One region of the Paenibacillus sp. M-152 genome, then DNA from elsewhere that is predicted to be linked to it. Evidence: riboswitches for the same ligand, from Rfam matches in the RefSeq annotation. Region 1 holds a riboswitch; each other region holds the start of a gene.
What was found. Region 1 has a riboswitch for cyclic di-AMP ahead of EGM68_RS13795 (3D domain-containing protein). Riboswitches for the same ligand answer to the same signal wherever they lie in the genome.

Region 2: another riboswitch for cyclic di-AMP. It lies ahead of EGM68_RS20650 (TrkH family potassium uptake protein); the one in region 1 lies ahead of EGM68_RS13795 (3D domain-containing protein).
Region 3: another riboswitch for cyclic di-AMP. It lies ahead of EGM68_RS00615 (resuscitation-promoting factor); the one in region 1 lies ahead of EGM68_RS13795 (3D domain-containing protein).
Region 4: another riboswitch for cyclic di-AMP. It lies ahead of EGM68_RS06865 (hypothetical protein); the one in region 1 lies ahead of EGM68_RS13795 (3D domain-containing protein).

What each region holds. Positions count from the first base shown of each region.
Region 1 is NZ_CP034141.1:3,187,556-3,191,645, forward strand. Features, by position in the region: gene EGM68_RS13785 (NADH:flavin oxidoreductase/NADH oxidase) at 1-928, opposite strand, end outside; gene EGM68_RS13790 (polysaccharide deacetylase family protein) at 1,232-2,038, shown strand; gene EGM68_RS13795 (3D domain-containing protein) at 2,236-2,904, opposite strand; cyclic di-AMP (ydaO/yuaA leader) riboswitch at 2,911-3,084, opposite strand; gene EGM68_RS13800 (amino acid ABC transporter ATP-binding protein) at 3,323-4,045, opposite strand; gene EGM68_RS13805 (ABC transporter substrate-binding protein/permease) at 4,032-4,090, opposite strand, start outside.
Region 2 is NZ_CP034141.1:4,724,184-4,728,273, reverse strand. Features, by position in the region: gene EGM68_RS20660 (CPBP family intramembrane glutamic endopeptidase) at 1-1,596, opposite strand, end outside; cyclic di-AMP (ydaO/yuaA leader) riboswitch at 1,858-2,010, shown strand; gene EGM68_RS20650 (TrkH family potassium uptake protein) at 2,419-3,759, shown strand; gene EGM68_RS20645 (potassium channel family protein) at 3,778-4,090, shown strand, end outside.
Region 3 is NZ_CP034141.1:128,638-132,727, reverse strand. Features, by position in the region: gene rsmA (16S rRNA (adenine(1518)-N(6)/adenine(1519)-N(6))-dimethyltransferase RsmA) at 1-496, opposite strand, end outside; gene rnmV (ribonuclease M5) at 504-1,049, opposite strand; gene EGM68_RS00615 (resuscitation-promoting factor) at 1,195-2,343, opposite strand; cyclic di-AMP (ydaO/yuaA leader) riboswitch at 2,615-2,895, opposite strand; gene EGM68_RS00610 (TatD family hydrolase) at 3,096-3,866, opposite strand; gene EGM68_RS00605 (HD domain-containing protein) at 3,909-4,090, opposite strand, start outside.
Region 4 is NZ_CP034141.1:1,532,960-1,537,049, reverse strand. Features, by position in the region: gene kdpA (potassium-transporting ATPase subunit KdpA) at 1-883, opposite strand, end outside; gene kdpF (K(+)-transporting ATPase subunit F) at 1,029-1,106, opposite strand; gene EGM68_RS06865 (hypothetical protein) at 1,290-1,685, opposite strand; cyclic di-AMP (ydaO/yuaA leader) riboswitch at 1,799-1,970, opposite strand; gene EGM68_RS06860 (glutathione peroxidase) at 2,435-2,920, shown strand; tRNA gene EGM68_RS06855 (tRNA-Leu) at 3,069-3,151, opposite strand; gene EGM68_RS06850 (urease accessory protein UreF) at 3,414-4,090, shown strand, end outside.

The DNA.
Region 1 (4,090 bases):
GCCCTATGGCTACCAGATCAGCTTCATTTTGCTGAACGACTCGGCGGGCATCCTCATAATCATCCAATAAGCCGACAGCAATGACAGGCACATTCAATTTTTCACGGATGGTATGAGCCAAATCGACCTGGTAACCAGCACGCGCAGACGGGCCTCCGCTGGAGCCTATCGGACCCTCACCACCAGAAGAAATATGGAAAATGTCCACACCTGCATCACGATATCGTTCCCCTATGGCTGCTATGTATTCAACATCATATCCGTCTTGGACATATTCTTTGGCAGATATCCGCATTAGCACAGGCATATCAGCAGGAAGTACCTCTTTAACAGCACGGATCACCTCAACACCAAACAGTGACAAATCCTGCCCATACTCATCTTCTCTGGTATTGGTTAAAGGGGAATGAAATTGATGGATCAGATAGCCGTGAGCACCATGAATCTCTACCGTGTCAAAACCCGCTTCTACCGCCCGGCGAGCCCCCTCTTTGTAGGCCTGAACCAGTTCCTTGACTTCTGCTCTCGTCAAAGTGTGCGGATCTTTAAAGCGTTCACTAAAGGGGATCGAGGACGGGCCTACAGGTGTCTCAGCATCCTCGGCCTTGCGTCCGGCATGGCCTAATTGAATGGCAATTTTGGCACCATACTTGTGGACTTCCTCTACAATTTTACGATATGCAGGAATATGTTCGTCACTCCAAATGCCCAAATCACGATCCGTAATGCGTCCATCCGGATGAACCGCTGTCATTTCCACAATTATGAGCCCAGTCCCTCCTACCGCGCGACTCACATAATGGACATAATGCCAATCCGTCGGTTTGCCGTCCTTGGCCTCCACGCTGTATTGGCACATTGGGGGCATGACAATCCGATTTTTTAATGAAAGCCCCTTTAATTGATAAGGAGTAAACAAGTCGGTCACTTTTATCCATCCTTCCCTCAATTCCAAGTATGTATCATAATGAATAGCATCCCCATTATACACCAGCTGTCACGGTATACCGAATCCTTTGTAAGGCTAAAACTTGCGAAAATGCTTCAGTTTTCGGTCATGTTTAAGAGAATATGTACGTTTACTTCGTCATCTTCACGGATACCCGCTTCATGATGTACTTCTCTTCAGCCGTGGAGGGCTTCACTCAATCACCAGCATAATTTTAATAGGACAGGTACATAATAGCTGAGAGCACCACTAGGTACCACTGCACGGAAAGGGGGAATACAAATGCGGTACAGGGGAGTGTTGCCATGTTTAGCACTGTTACTAGCATTTTCAAGTTTTCCCGTTCACGCGGACACGCCTCCCAACATCGGAACGCCCCATCCCAAGGAAGCTGCTGTCGCTACTTCGGTATATCAAAGTAAAGATCGAGCTACTCCAACATTAGCGATGCTACGAAAAAAGCATGCGGACATTTTTAAAATGTGCGGCCCGCACACCCGCCAAATTGCCTTAACCTTTGATGATGTGCCCGATTCAAGGTATACGCCGCAGGTTTTGGACGTATTACACGCAAATGGTATCAAAGCTACCTTTTTTATCGTCGGCCACCGTGCGGAAAAGCATCCGGGGATCATACGCCGCATCATCCGTGAGGGTCATGCTATAGGAAACCATTCCTATACTCATCCGGATTTCAGGAAGGCCACACCAGAACGTTTTCGCCACCAGATTACAAAAACAGAACGCATTTTAGAAGCCAGCATAGGTTTTCGGCCCAGATTGATACGACCACCCTATGGTGAAATCACGGAGCCTCAAATCCAGTGGGCACGTCGTCATGGGTACATGATCGTCAATTGGAATGTGGACTCTCTAGACTGGAAGGGATTAAGCAAAACACAAATTCAGCGCAACGTGATCCCGGCTACCGGACCTGGCTCCATTATTTTAATGCATGCAGGTGGAGGTCAAAGTTCCAACTTGCAAGGCACTGTCCAAGCTTTGCCGGGTCTAATCCACTCTCTAAAAGCTAAGGGCTACAAATTTGTCACTGTCCCCCGGCTACTTCACACATCGGAACGAAAATAACAGTACGTCTAAGCTTCAAATATACCAACAACGTAAAAAGGCTGCCTTAACGAGCAGAATGCTTCTGCTTGTAAGACAGCCTTTTTTAGCGATAAACGACCGGGCCTAATAAAAAGTCGTCCCAGTTATATGTTGTATGATAGATCAAGTTTACATAACTTATATTATGTTTAATCAAATCATACATAAGCACAATGCTATTTATCAATGACGTACAGTTTCACATTCTGGAAGCCGAAGTCGTTCACGAATGATTTATTGCCAGGGATAAAGATATCAATCCGCTTTCCGGTAATAGCACTGCCCTGATCACGGGCAACGGCCACAAAAGAATGGTCTGGCAATCCAGGATGGGAATAACCTGTAACTAACACCTTTGTTCCCATAGGAATGACTTTCGGGTCTACCGCAATTGTACCTAGCTTAAGCGGATTGCCGTAATAATCGACCGCACCCCATTTGCCATTTTCATCAGCTGCGGCAGAATATGCTGTAGCTTTAACATCAACTACTTTACTGTAATTGAATGTTTTGCCCCATGCTTCAATTGTTGGCTTCTCATTCGCTGGTGCTTTCTCTGTAAGAAGCTGTGGCTTCGAATCCGAAGCCGCCTTTACACTTTTTTCGTCTGGCACTTTAATTTGCAGACCTGCATATATGTTGTTGGACGCAATATCCGGGTTAGCCTTCGTCAACTCATCTACTGATACCCCATAACGTTGAGCAAGCAAAAAGAAGGTATCGCCTTCTTTGGCAGTGTGAAGCGAAGCAGCATCTGCTACTCCAGCTGTCTGTGCCAGCCCTGCAATAGCTGCAGCAAGCACCGCAAATTTCATAGTTTGTCCAATATGTTTTAAATGTTTCAAAGATATGTACCTCCTCTGTTATGCCTGCGAAGTTAGCTGTCGGATTCGGACTCAGGAGAAGCCCTATGCTTGTGCAATTCACCCCTAGGCATATTCCACAACATCTTATGATGCATTGGAATCATTGCCGTTGTTACGTCCCCCGCACTTCCCATGGTTTGACCCCAGCACCTGAGTATTTATTATCATTGCTGCTGCCCCGGTAAGTTTTGGCTTACTGCATAATATCACAATTTTGTAACCTTATCTGCATGAAAATGTTGGTAACCTAAAATATCATACTATACTCGTTACAATTTTGTCATCAAGAATTCGTTTTCTGTTACGAAAATATGGAGATATAGTGACAAAAAGAGAAAAGCCCTCCGTGAAACATCATCACGAGAGGGCTTTGTTAATATTTCATAAAAGCATTTTCTTACAGCACTTTAGCAAGAAAATCACGGGTACGGTCATGGCTTGGAGTACCGAATACTTGCTCAGGCGTACCTTGTTCTATAATTTGACCGTTGTCCATAAAGATGATTCGATCCCCTACCTCACGGGCAAAGCCCATTTCATGCGTCACGATCACCATCGTCATGCCGCCCTCAGCGAGCTTCTTCATCACGTCCAGAACCTCTCCAACCATTTCAGGGTCAAGGGCAGAAGTAGGCTCATCGAACAGCATTACGTGCGGCTGCATGGCCAAAGCACGTGCTATCGCAATACGTTGTTTTTGACCGCCAGATAACTGGTTCGGGTAGGTATTCTTCTTATCCTCAAGACCCACGGTCCGCAGGAGCTCCAGCGCAATTTTCTCCGCTTCTTTCCCCGACTGCTTTTTCACCTGCGTTGGTGCAAGCGTCAGATTCTGCAGTATTGTTTTATGCGGAAACAGATTAAAATGCTGGAAAACCATCCCCATCTTCTCCCGAGTCGCATTAATATTATGACCACGGGCCGTAATCGGCTCACCCTCAAACAAAATTTCCCCTTCTGTTGGCTGTTCCAACAGATTCATACAACGCAAAAACGTACTTTTTCCTGAACCACTCGGGCCGATAATGACGACTACTTCACCTTTGGCGATATCTATATCAATGCCTTTTAAAATTTCATTCTTACCGAATGATTTACGCAGTTGTTTAACGGTGATCACTGGCTCTCAACTTCCTTTCCCATAAACCCAACAACTTAGATAAGC
Region 2 (4,090 bases), 1.5 Mb from region 1:
GAATAGACCGGCGCTCACATTCACGGTGTCTCCCAAACTTATCACACTAAGCCCCATTAATATGCTGTCAAAAATAACGTGGCTGAACATGGCAGCGATAAAGCCGTAACGCAGGAACACGAAACTAAACAGCAAACCAAGAAAAGTCAGTTCAATAGGTCTGGAAATCACCGGATAGATCGGATAAAGCGTATGTCCCAGTGCCCAAATAAGCGTAGTGATCAGACAAGCAACAAACGTATTCTTGACTATTTTTTTTACCATCGGAATACCAAATAGACGGTAAACAGTTTCTTCTCCAATACCTGCCATCCAAGCCATAATCGGCAATAGCCATGGATAAGCCATATTGTAAGGGGACTGCGTGGCGTCTGTAGTGGAGAACGTATTAAATGTGCGCTCCAATACAAAGAACAAAATGGATTGTACGCCCAGTAAAATGAAGGCCCACAAGTAACCAACATACATACTGCGAAGCACATACAGTCCGTAGCCTGGCTCTTTGGCCCGTGGCCATGCATTTAGTCCAACCTGACGCATAAGCCCGTCACCGCCTACCAAGGAGAAATAGATAGCTACAGCCATGAAGAAGGTAACACCAACCTGGAATACCATAAGAAATATAAGCATGCCCTTACTGCCTGCTTCAGCTTGCAATAAAGGTAGCATGTTCATTGTCCCAGCTATACTAGCAATAAAGTATACAATGGACAGAATAATACCGCGCACAAATGAAGTATGTCGTCGGGTGAGTGACGCATACACAATGGCAAGTACGCCTAGGACAAAGCTAAATAGGGCATAACCCGCATAAGTCATCCAATTCGCCCAGTATGTTTGCTTTTTAACATAGTCGGTATAGGACGAAGGGGCCGAAAAGCTTTGGGTAAACGAGCGAACAACCCCGTCTTCAAAAGTAAAAGCCAGCGTAAGTACCGAGGCGCCGATTTTCTTTCCGTCCACGGTATATTTTAATCCACCTTCCCCCTCAGTGGTCGCGAGCTTCAATTCAGATGGCTTAAAGCCAAAGCGTTTGATCCATATTGCTGCAGCCTGTTCCTTGGCTTCGAGCGTCATGTCACCCTCAGCTACACGTACAAGTCTGCTTTGTGCTTGTTCATCTGTAGAAACATCAGCCTGTGTGTAATTGGTGCTGGAGGTGATCCGTTTAAAGCTAACGACCTTCCCAGTGGATAAATCCACATGAATTTGCAGCTTGCCCTTCGCTGAGGAGTCAGGCAAATCAACCCGAAAGGTTTCATATGGATAATTTTTTTTCCATGTACGATCGTACTCTTGAACCAATTTTTCTCTGGATAAATAACCGTACAAATCTGTTTCAGCCTGATAGGTTACGACGGGCTTCTCTGGCTGTGATTCCGTATAGCCCAGCTCGGAACGGGCGAAGTCCAGGGCGTGTATGACCGCTTCTTGTTTGCTGATGACCTTTGCATTCATCAATGATTCCGGACTTGGATTGCTAAGCGAGGGAATAAGCAATTGAAAGATAAAAAAGCAAATCAGGCCAACCCCGCCCAGCAAGCCTAATTTTTTGAAGTTGGCCGTGAGCACGACCGGTTTCCCGATAGGATTCATGAGTTTCCTCCTTAATCTGTAAATAAGAACATCCATTAAAGATATCATACTGCACAGGTTCCCGCCAACAGACCAGCGATATTCATGAAAACAGAGTGAAAGCACTTTAAAGTTTTAATAAAATTAGATAAGCTGTGATTAACCGATGTCTATTCGCGAATTAAAGCCAATTTCACGTTTTTTCGGCGAAATCGGTTTTGTGATCTGGATAGAGAAGGATTATAATCTTGAGGCAATGCCTATGAAATATATGGGTAATGATATACATTTAAGCCGAATTTCTATGAGAAAACGGGGGAACCATGTTACTGGGGTGAATTTTACAGCCGATCCTGATGGACCGGAAGTGTAAATAGGGCATACTGTGCTGTCCGAATCCGTCAGCTAACCTCGTAGGCTGTGGACAGGAACCAAGTCAGGCACTCGGTTTTCCGGTGTCTTTTTTTGTGTGTATAAAAGTGTTTGGATTGGTTAGACCGCTGCGGGTTCAGATTATTCCTTCGATTGCTGTTATCCCCGGATTTTTTTGATTGTATAAACCCTTTAATGGTTAAAATCCGGAGATAAAGGCAAACGCTTCGCTTCTTCAGAACAATTCTGCCCCCTTCGCTGCTGCTCGCCAATAGCACAGGGAGCCGAGTAGTGTTTGACATGCATTCTTCCTGTATTCAGGGAATGCTAATTATAGCTACTTAAGGTTTGGAAAATCAAAAAAATCAGGGGCAACGACGATCGGAAGATAAATGGAACGCGTAGCGGGCTTACACCGTATTAAGTCACTGTTTTTATAGTTTTAAGGATTAGGAGAGAAGTGATGAATAGATGAATCCCAATGCACGCTGGCTTCGGCTTTCTCCACCGCAGATATTCGTTGCAGGCTTTGCCATTATCATTCTAATAGGTAGTTTATTGTTAATGCTGCCCATCTCTAATACAACAGGAAAACCACTTGCGTTTATAGACGCTTTGTTTACTGCCGCATCCGCGACCTGTGTAACCGGACTTGTCGTTAAGGATACAGGGCTCTTTTTTACAACCTTTGGTCAAATCGTTATCGTTGCGCTGATCCAGATCGGTGGTCTTGGCTTTATGACCATGGCTACCTTGATCGCGCTGGTGTTCAAACGTCGCATTTCCTTGCGGGAGCGCCTTATTTTGCAAGAAGCGATGAATCAGACCTCTGTCGAAGGAATTGTTGGATTGATCCGCAAGGTGCTATGGTACTCGCTGATGATTGAGGGCGTATGTGCAGCTATTTTTTCGATTCGCTGGTCATTTGATATGCCTGTCGGCAGGGCGATTTATTTTGGAATTTGGCATGCCATTTCCATGTTTAATAATGCTGGTTTTGATTTATTCGGTGAATTTCGCAGCCTGACAGGTTATGTATATGATCCGATTGTTAATTTTACAGCCATGTTTCTCATTATTTCGGGTGGTATTGGTTTTGTAGTGATGTCAGACCTGGCAGATTATCGTAAGCGTAAGAGATTATCCTTACATACCAAGGTGGTACTCAGCATGACAGCTGCTCTGATTGTCGTCGGGACGCTCGTCATTTTTGTATTTGAGTTTACGAATCCAAAGACGCTTGGCTCGCTTGATTGGGGTGGTAAACTGCTGGGTTCTTTATTCCAGTCCGTTACTCCACGTACCGCAGGTGCCAACACGCTGGACATTGCAGGCTTGCGGCAGGCTACGCAGTTTTTTATCATCATACTCATGTTTATTGGAGCTTCGCCTGGCTCCACTGGGGGCGGGATTAAGACCACTACATTTGCCCTGCTCATTGGAGCGGTGTTTTCGATGCTGCGGGGACGGGAAGATATTGTGTTGTTCCGGTACCGACTTGCGCAGGCACGAATTTATAAGGCTTTGACCATTACCTTGCTGGGGCTGCTGTTCGTGATTGGGGTGACGATGATTCTGTCCGCAACCGAAGATCATCATTTTCTAATGATCTTGTTCGAGACAGTGTCTGCATTTGGTACAGTAGGGCTGTCTATGGGGCTTACACCTGATTTGTCAGTTGTAGGCAAGCTGGTGATTACTCTGACGATGTTTGCAGGCAGGCTGGGTCCACTCACGCTAGCTTATGCACTGGGACCGAAAAAGGGTAAGGAATTGTATCGTCATCCAGAAGGTAAAATAATTATAGGGTAAGGGAGTTTTCGAGTAGATATGAAAACGCAGCAGTTTGTAGTCATTGGCTTGGGACGGTTTGGCTCAAGCCTGGCTTTGCAATTGGTGGATATGGGGTGCGAGGTGCTGGGCATTGATCGGAATGAGGATGTTGTAGACAGTATGAGTGAGATCCTGACACATACTGTCGTGGCGGACGCTACAGATGAGGATGCGTTGCGGTCACTGGGCATCCGTAATTTCGATTGCGGCATTGTTGCAATTGGTGATGATATTCAGGTAAGCATCCTGACCGCCATTTTGCTGAAGGAGCTGGGTGTGAGAAAAGTCGTAGCCAAAGCTATATCTGTAC
Region 3 (4,090 bases), 2.8 Mb from region 1:
CAGCCATGCGCTCAGCCACCTCCTTTTGAATCATAACGACGATATTCTCCAAAGGAAGCTTGTCCTCCAGTAGACGCATCAGAATCGGTGTAGTGACGTAATACGGCAGATTAGCGACGACACTCACTTTGCCCACGTCTGCAAAATCGACTGCAAACACTTCACGCAAATCCAGCTTTAACACGTCTCCATGGCGAACCTTTACATGCTCGTAAGGGGCCAGCACTTCTTCAAGAATGGGCAACAGCCGCTGGTCAATCTCAACAGCGGTAACTGCCTTAGCGGATTGTGCCAACTTCTCGGTCAAAGCTCCAATGCCCGGACCGATCTCAAGCGCGCCCTTTGTATCATCCAATCCGGCAGCATTTACGATCTTGCTCAGAATATTTTGATCAATCAGAAAGTTTTGTCCCAGACTCTTTTTGAACGAAAAACCGTGCCTTTGAATAATTTCCTTCGTACGCCGCGGTGTTGCTATATCTTGAATCCCTGTCATACGGATATCACAATCCTTCACTTTCGATTTGTGCCAGCGCACTGGCAAATTCCTCACGACTGATCTGAAAGACAGAGAGCCGCTTATGTAGCTGCTTTCCGTTACAATAGCCAATACCCAGTACATTCCCCAAGGCCATACGGCGTGCAGCAGCATTGGGGTGGGTAATAAGTCCAGCGTCAATCAGGTCCGCCATTTCAATCAGCGGTTCGGCGCCTTCCACTGTCGTATGTACCCGCGCGAGAGCGTGTCTGATGGCTTCCGGGGAGGCATTCTCCACGCCAATATCCCCTTTGCGTGTCGCCTCTGCCTCAGGTATAAAAGCCTGCTTGCAGCCGGGGACCTTGGAGGCGATAATTTTACGGATACGCTCCCCTGCATGATCGGGATCAGTTAAAATAATGACCCCCCGCCGTTCCTGTGCCAATGCAATTTTCCGCAGCGTCATTTTATTAATGGCTGAACCGCCAGTTTCTATCGTATCTGCTTCGACAGCACGGCGAATGGCTACCGTATCATCCCGGCCTTCCACCACGATCACTTCCTTGATCATCTTCGTTTCCCTCCACTGCTATACAGCAACATATATTATCTTTCCCTGCTTTTGAAAACAAAATAAGAAGAGGATATCCTCTTCTTAGCATGGCATAACTATGTTGTTAATACTATCGCATTGTCCTCAACATACACAACCTGTTTTAGTTGATTTCCGGCTTTACAGGTCCGATAACATATACGGTTTTACCGTGCTTACGACCAAATTGGTTAGCCCGGCTTAAACTCTCATAATACACATCGATTTTGTGGCCTTTAATCGCGCCACCGGTATCCTCCGCACGGCGGAAGCCTACCCCTTCAATATACACCCACCAGCCGATGGGAATTACATTCGGATCGACAGCGATGGTGCGTCCTTCCGTGACACGCGTGCCGGAGGCGGTACGTGTACCAATACCTGGCTCCTGGGCAGAGTACGCCGTCATGGAGACATTTTGTAAAACTTTTTTATAATTAAAATTAATACCTGCTTTACGGACAGCACTGCCCGAACTAACCTTTGTAGCCTTAACCGCATCTTTAGGGCCGATGGAAGCAGCTAGAACGACCGGTTTTTTCTTCGTCCCTACCGCAATTACCTTATCCACACGATTTTGTGCGACTTCCTTGTTGACCAGCTGTTTGGACACCAATTTTCCATCATGGTATACCTTTTGAACATGCTGGACTACCACACCCGATTTGCCACTTTGAATGACTCGATTATCGCCTTTATAGAGACTTGGATCTGCCGTTTTGATGACCTGATAAGGCACTTGTTTTTTCTGTTCGACCTGCTGTTTCTTCACACGGACGATTTTTATGTCCATGTTAGCTGAAACAGAGGCATCCAACGCAGGGTAAACTTTATCCGTTGATGATAATTTATAGCCCGAAGTGCGAATGGCACCCTCTACTGTATTTTCTGTTGTGTACAGCTTTTTCGTCTCATTGCCTGAGGATACTTTAACCTGATTGGCACGTTTAATGACTACGCGATCCCCATCCTGTACTGCCCCGTTTAGCGGCATGGAAATTGTATCATGCGGCTGAAGTGAAATAGAATGCTCATTGAGCAAATCTTGGAGCTTGGATTCCCGGGTTTCTACCGCAGATGCCTTACCATCGATGACAAAAAAGACTTGTTTTTTAGATTGCGTGTACATCAGAATTGAAATCATAATCGTTAGTGCGATTAGAAAAATAGCAACCAAAGCAGCCTGGCGCACATTCTCTTGCTTCCAACGTAATACGTAAGACATGCTGGATGAGCGTGACTCATGGGTCTCCTCTTTTCGGAAAATGCCCATTTCCTCCGTCCTCCTTACATAGCCCGCCGTCTGGAGTAAGACATAGTTGATCGTTGACGTGACTATAACAGATTTTCTACAAGACAAGCCCGTACTGCGACTGTCCTGCACCATGTACCCGTCTTCGCGGCATGCTGTCCTCCCCTGTTTAACCACAGTATGATGACAGATTTTCTTTTATTCACAACAAAAAAAGCCAAAGAAAGAGACTAGAGAGCTCTTTCGTGGCTTCCGACATGTGTGAATATGCGGGAAAACTCATGCACGAGATGGCTTCTCTCTTGTTACGCTTACGGGGTTAGCTGTCGGGTTCGGACGTAGAGAGTCGCCCTAGCTTAGGTCAACCGCTCATGGCGGTCGCCTTCACATTCACCCCGAAGACCCAGAAAGAAATCGAAATACGGCTTCTCTACCTGTTCAATCCCATCCAGGAAATGAATTTCGGTCGAGCCGGCTACTGAAGAGATAATATCTCTTGCACATACGCCGGACGTACTGTAAGCCATATCGGTTCCCCCGTTCCCTGTAAAAGGGACTCAGCGAGACTGGTTCATGAAATGATTTGTTGATGTTTACACTCAACAACAATTCACTGAAAAGATGATATCCTGTTTCCATGCATGTTGTAAAGCAGGTTTCAAGTACATTTTTCAAAATATTCGGTTAAAAAATTGTAATATTCTTGAGTTTCCTGCAACAAAATCATAATTAGCTCCGTCTATCTCTTTATTTTGATTGATTTCTTCGCTTTTTCACTGAATGTCAAATCGTTCCAAGGCATTTTGGGTCGTAATGGATACCAATTCCTCCACCGTAATTCCCTTAATTTGGGCAGCTGCCTCTGCCACCAATCTCACATGTGCCGACTCATTTCGCTTCCCACGAAACGGATGAGGCGTCAAGTAAGGCGCGTCCGTTTCAATAAGCAGACGGTCCAACGGTACCTGGGCCAGCACCTCTTTTGGCTGCTTGGCATTTTTGAACGTTATGGGCCCGCCGAAGGAAAGGTGGAAACCCATATCCAGCACCATTTTAGCTGTCTCCCAACTCCCAGAAAAGGAGTGCATGACTCCGCCAATCTCGCCCGCCTTTTCCTCACGTAAAATCCTCACAATATCTTCATGTGCATCCCGGTTATGGATAACAATTGGCATGTTGAGCTCACGTGCCAGGCCAATTTGATTTCGAAGTACCCGCTGCTGCACATCCTTTGGTGATGTATCCCAATAATAATCCAGACCGATCTCTCCGATCGCTACAACCTTTTTATGACTGCATAACGATGCAATCCATTCTAAATCACCCTCCTGCATTGTAATGGCATCCTGCGGATGCCATCCAACGGCTGCATAAATAAAATCATACGTCTCAGCCAGCTTCATGGTGGATGGAATGGTCTCACGATTAAATCCGATATTGATCATCCGTGTTACTCCTGATTCGACAGCACGTGCTATAACTTCTTCACGGTCTTCGTCAAATTGTGGCGCATCTAGGTGAGTATGAGTGTCGAATAAATCCAAGGTTTTCATCTCCTTTTCTTACTTACATTTCAATATATTTGTCTATTGTTTGACAAAATAATTCCTTATTTCGGCAGGAAGCCTTTCTTTTACCCCGTTCAATTTATTCTGGGGAAAATACATGTGATATTTTCCTCGGTGAATGCCACTTATTGAGCGTACAATTTCTGAAACTTCGGATATTTCCCGTACCTCGCCCTGACGTCCAAGCAGTAAAATCTGGT
Region 4 (4,090 bases), 1.7 Mb from region 1:
GAAAAATAAGGAACAAGACCATCATCGAGCTAAAAATAATCCAGCCCTGCTTGCGATTACGGGCAAACAATCCAAAAGTATACGGCAACGAAGCCGGCATTACCCACATTGCTAATATTTCCAGTACGTTCGTCCAAGGACTTGGATTCTCAAAAGGATGAGCAGAATTAGCTCCCGCAAAACCGCCCCCGTTCGTGCCCAAATGCTTGATGGATTCCAATGAGGCAATAGGTCCCATAGCAATCTGCTGCTGTGTACCGCTTAAAGTCGTAATATCCGCTGTAGGCTGTAGCGTCTGTGGTACTTTTAGTCCCACCAGCACCAGCGTAAGTATAAAGGCAAGCGGCAGGAAAATCCGTATGTTGGCTTTAATAAAATCTTGAAAAAAATTACCCAGCCCTTCACCGCGCCGCGTCAATCCCCTCATAAAAGCCGCAGCAACCGAAAACCCCGAAGCAGCCGAAGTAAACATCATCATCGTGACGAACGCCATCTGTGTCAGATACGTAAGCCCGCTCTCACCGCTATAATGTTGGAGATTCGTATTGGTCATAAAGCTGATTACCGTATTAAAGGCCAGTGATGCTTCCATATTACTGTTTCCAACCGGATTGCCCGGGAGTATAGCCTGCAAGCGCAATAGCAGGTAGCTGATCCCCACAAGCACCACATTGGTTGCAATGAAACTCATAGCATACGTGGTCCAACGCATGCTGTCCTGTTTCTTCAAGCCTACAGCCTTATAAATCAGCTTTTCCGTCCCACCAAAAATCCGATCCGTCCGATTCGGTTCATTCGAAAATACGTGATACATATAGGTACCCACTGGCTTAACCAAGAGCAGCAATATGACGATCACAATTCCAATTTGCAGTAGCTCCATCCTCTATTCCTCCTTAAAATGCTCCTGCATTTGGAACAACAGACCTGCTTCAGACCATCCATTGAGTGCACACGTTTGCGAAAATCTGCCCCTCTGATGCTTCATTCTTGATCTGCTGTTCCCGCCTGCTCGATCCTATAGTTGACTAGAACTTTTCAGGATTCAGGAGTGCGTAGATTAAATACACGAACACAATAACCGTGAGCCCTAGCACAACGATCATCCTCTTCGCCCTCCTTTTGAGGTCTGCGCATCACACCAGCGTATAAACAGTAATATCACTCCATAACTCACAGCCATTACGAGCAGCATGTATAAATCCATCATGTTCCTATCCTCCGTATCGCTCCTCAGATTGTCCTTTTGATTCCATCATAAAATCATAAACCAGCTATGTTATAAGTGCTTATCCGTTCAGCAGGAAACCCACCTCTCCGTTCAATGTGTAGATCACATGGTCCGCTCCCAATCCCCGATAAATTCCTTGCGGATTACAGCCGTGCGTTATAACATAGATCGATTCTGATGTTAGTGGCCGACATATTTGCAGGAAACGGCAAGTCAAATTCAAGCTGTTTTCGAACAAATACACACTCCCAATTTCTTTACTAGGAAAATTCCATTTTCCCGCTTGCATCGTATTGATGCGCACAATGTGCTCCACACCCATTTTTTTGAGCTGTCGTTCCTCCTGAGTGCTATTTGTGAGAACTGCAAACGCCAATTTTTTGAACATAAGCAATTTCACAAAACTTCTGCCCGCTTCATTCGGTGCAGTGACAATAATTAACCGACCTTCCATCAGTAGCTCCTCTCCCGGTATAAAAAGACAACAAAAAGAAGCCGAAGGAAAAAGGCTTCCTCCGGCTTCATACATTCCATGATAAAATAAACCATGGCTGCACACGGCGGTTTGTTGCCTCTCCCTGTACGCTTACGAGGTTAGCTGTCGGATTCGGACGTGAGAGTCGCCCTATTTACGGCACTTGACCGGAAAATTCACCCCATGAGACACACGGCTTTCAAAGCCGTACATACTCGTTGGTTCCCCCGTTTTTGCAACTGCAAAATTCAGCGCTTTAGACAATTCGTTGTTGCTTCATTGGTGTTAATTTGAAATTACGTCTTGAATCATACACCCGTGCAAGGAAGACTGTAAAGCTCAACGGCGGGGCTATAAACCACCCTTTAGAGCATAGGAGATTAAGAATAACGCTTACAAGGCATCTATGCTTCTCGTATCTCTTTAAAACTCTGTATTTCACCCCTTTTTGAAAATGAAAGGCATGTCAATATTGGCGTAGGGTATGGCTTAGTTACTCCTTATTTGCAAAAAGGAAAGAAAATACGCTATACGTGCCAGATAATTACCGATTGAACCCGTTTTTATGAGAAGAAACACCTCAATTAGCTCCATTTGAAGTGCGATTTACCGTTTTGAACAAAAGACGATTTTACAATGGTCCAATGCCCGTATACTCTTCCGGACTTGCAACCCCTTGTTGAGTTGCTTACAATTTAATTGCAGAATATTGAATGAGGAGGGATATCATGAGCGTATATAAATATGATGCACAGACCCTACAAGGGGTACAAATTCCGTTATCCACATACGAAGGGAAAGTTCTACTTATCGTGAATACTGCCAGCAAATGTGGGTTAACCCCCCAGTACAAGGCGCTACAAGAGCTATATGACCAGTATCATGAACAGGGGCTCGAAATTTTGGGATTTCCCAGCAACCAGTTCGCCAAACAAGAGCCGGGCTCCAGCGAGGAGATCTCTGAGTTTTGCCAAATCAATTACGGTGTGACCTTCCCCATGTTCGCCAAGACAGATGTCAACGGTGATCAGGCACATCCTCTATTTCGCTACCTGACCCACACTGCTCCGGGAGTATTAGGCTCCAAAGCGATCAAATGGAATTTCACTAAATTCTTAATTACACGAGAAGGTAACGTATTTAAGCGTTATGCGCCGCAAACCACTCCAGATAAGCTTATAGGAGATATAGAGAAGCTTTTGCGGAAAAACTGACATCTTTCTTCATTACAGTTAACGAGCGGTCCGCTGTCCATATGACCGCTTCTGTAACAGAATGATATAACGAAAAATATTTAACGAAAAAAGCACCCCTTCACGTAAAACGTGTCAGGATGCTTTTTCAACTGGGTATTACACATAATGCGGTCGAGAGGACTCGAACCTCCACGGGCGTACGCCCACTACCCCCTCAAGATAGCGTGTCTGCCATTCCACCACGACCGCATGTCATAATGTATTGAGGCAACAGATTTATTATACTCTCTCAGCAACAATTTGTAAACAATAATATTATAATTATTTTAGTGTAACTTTATATAACGTATATAAGCAATAAAATTATTTAATTTGACATGAAAGAGCTCAAAGTGTAAATATATATTACATAAATAATTGAACTATTATTATATAAATAAGATTAGAGTCAAATAAACTGACACAAATATTCACCTCAAGGAGGCGAACCATCCTGCATAAAGGTAACCGATTGCTAAACTACGCATTGTTGTTGGACCCTTCCCTACCCATTGGTGGTTTTACCCGTTTCTACGGACTGGATGAACGTTTCCGTAACGGAAACTTGAACAGTCTACAGGATCTGAAACATTTTATGCGAGACGATTGGTATCCTCAAATTACAACCCTTGACGGCATGGCCATCAAAAGTCTGTATGCAGCCATCCAGCAGAATGACGGTTGGCGGATCGCCCTTATTGATAAAATGCTGTACACCCAACATCCTTCCTCGCAGTATGTGAAAAAATCGCGACTTTCTGGCCAGCGTCTGCTCAAGCTCACCAAGGCTCTTTATCCTTGGCTTGCATTTGACCAACTGGAAGACACACTCACTCAATACAATGCAATTGGCACACTCGCTACTGTCCACACTTGGATTAACTTCCTTCTCGGAACCGATATAGAACAGACCATTCACGGCTATTTTGCCACAGCGGTATCCTTCTGTATCGAAGATGCCTTCAGACTGCTCAATCCTCCTTACGAGGAAAAGAATCCTCTTATCGATCACATGACCAGCGAGTTGCTCACCACCTGGAAGAAATTTAACGAACCTACGCCAAGCTTATTTCAGCCTCACCTTTTCCATAGCCATCAGACCAGTTCCTACATCACTCAGCCACCCTATATGAGCCATAGTAGCCAATT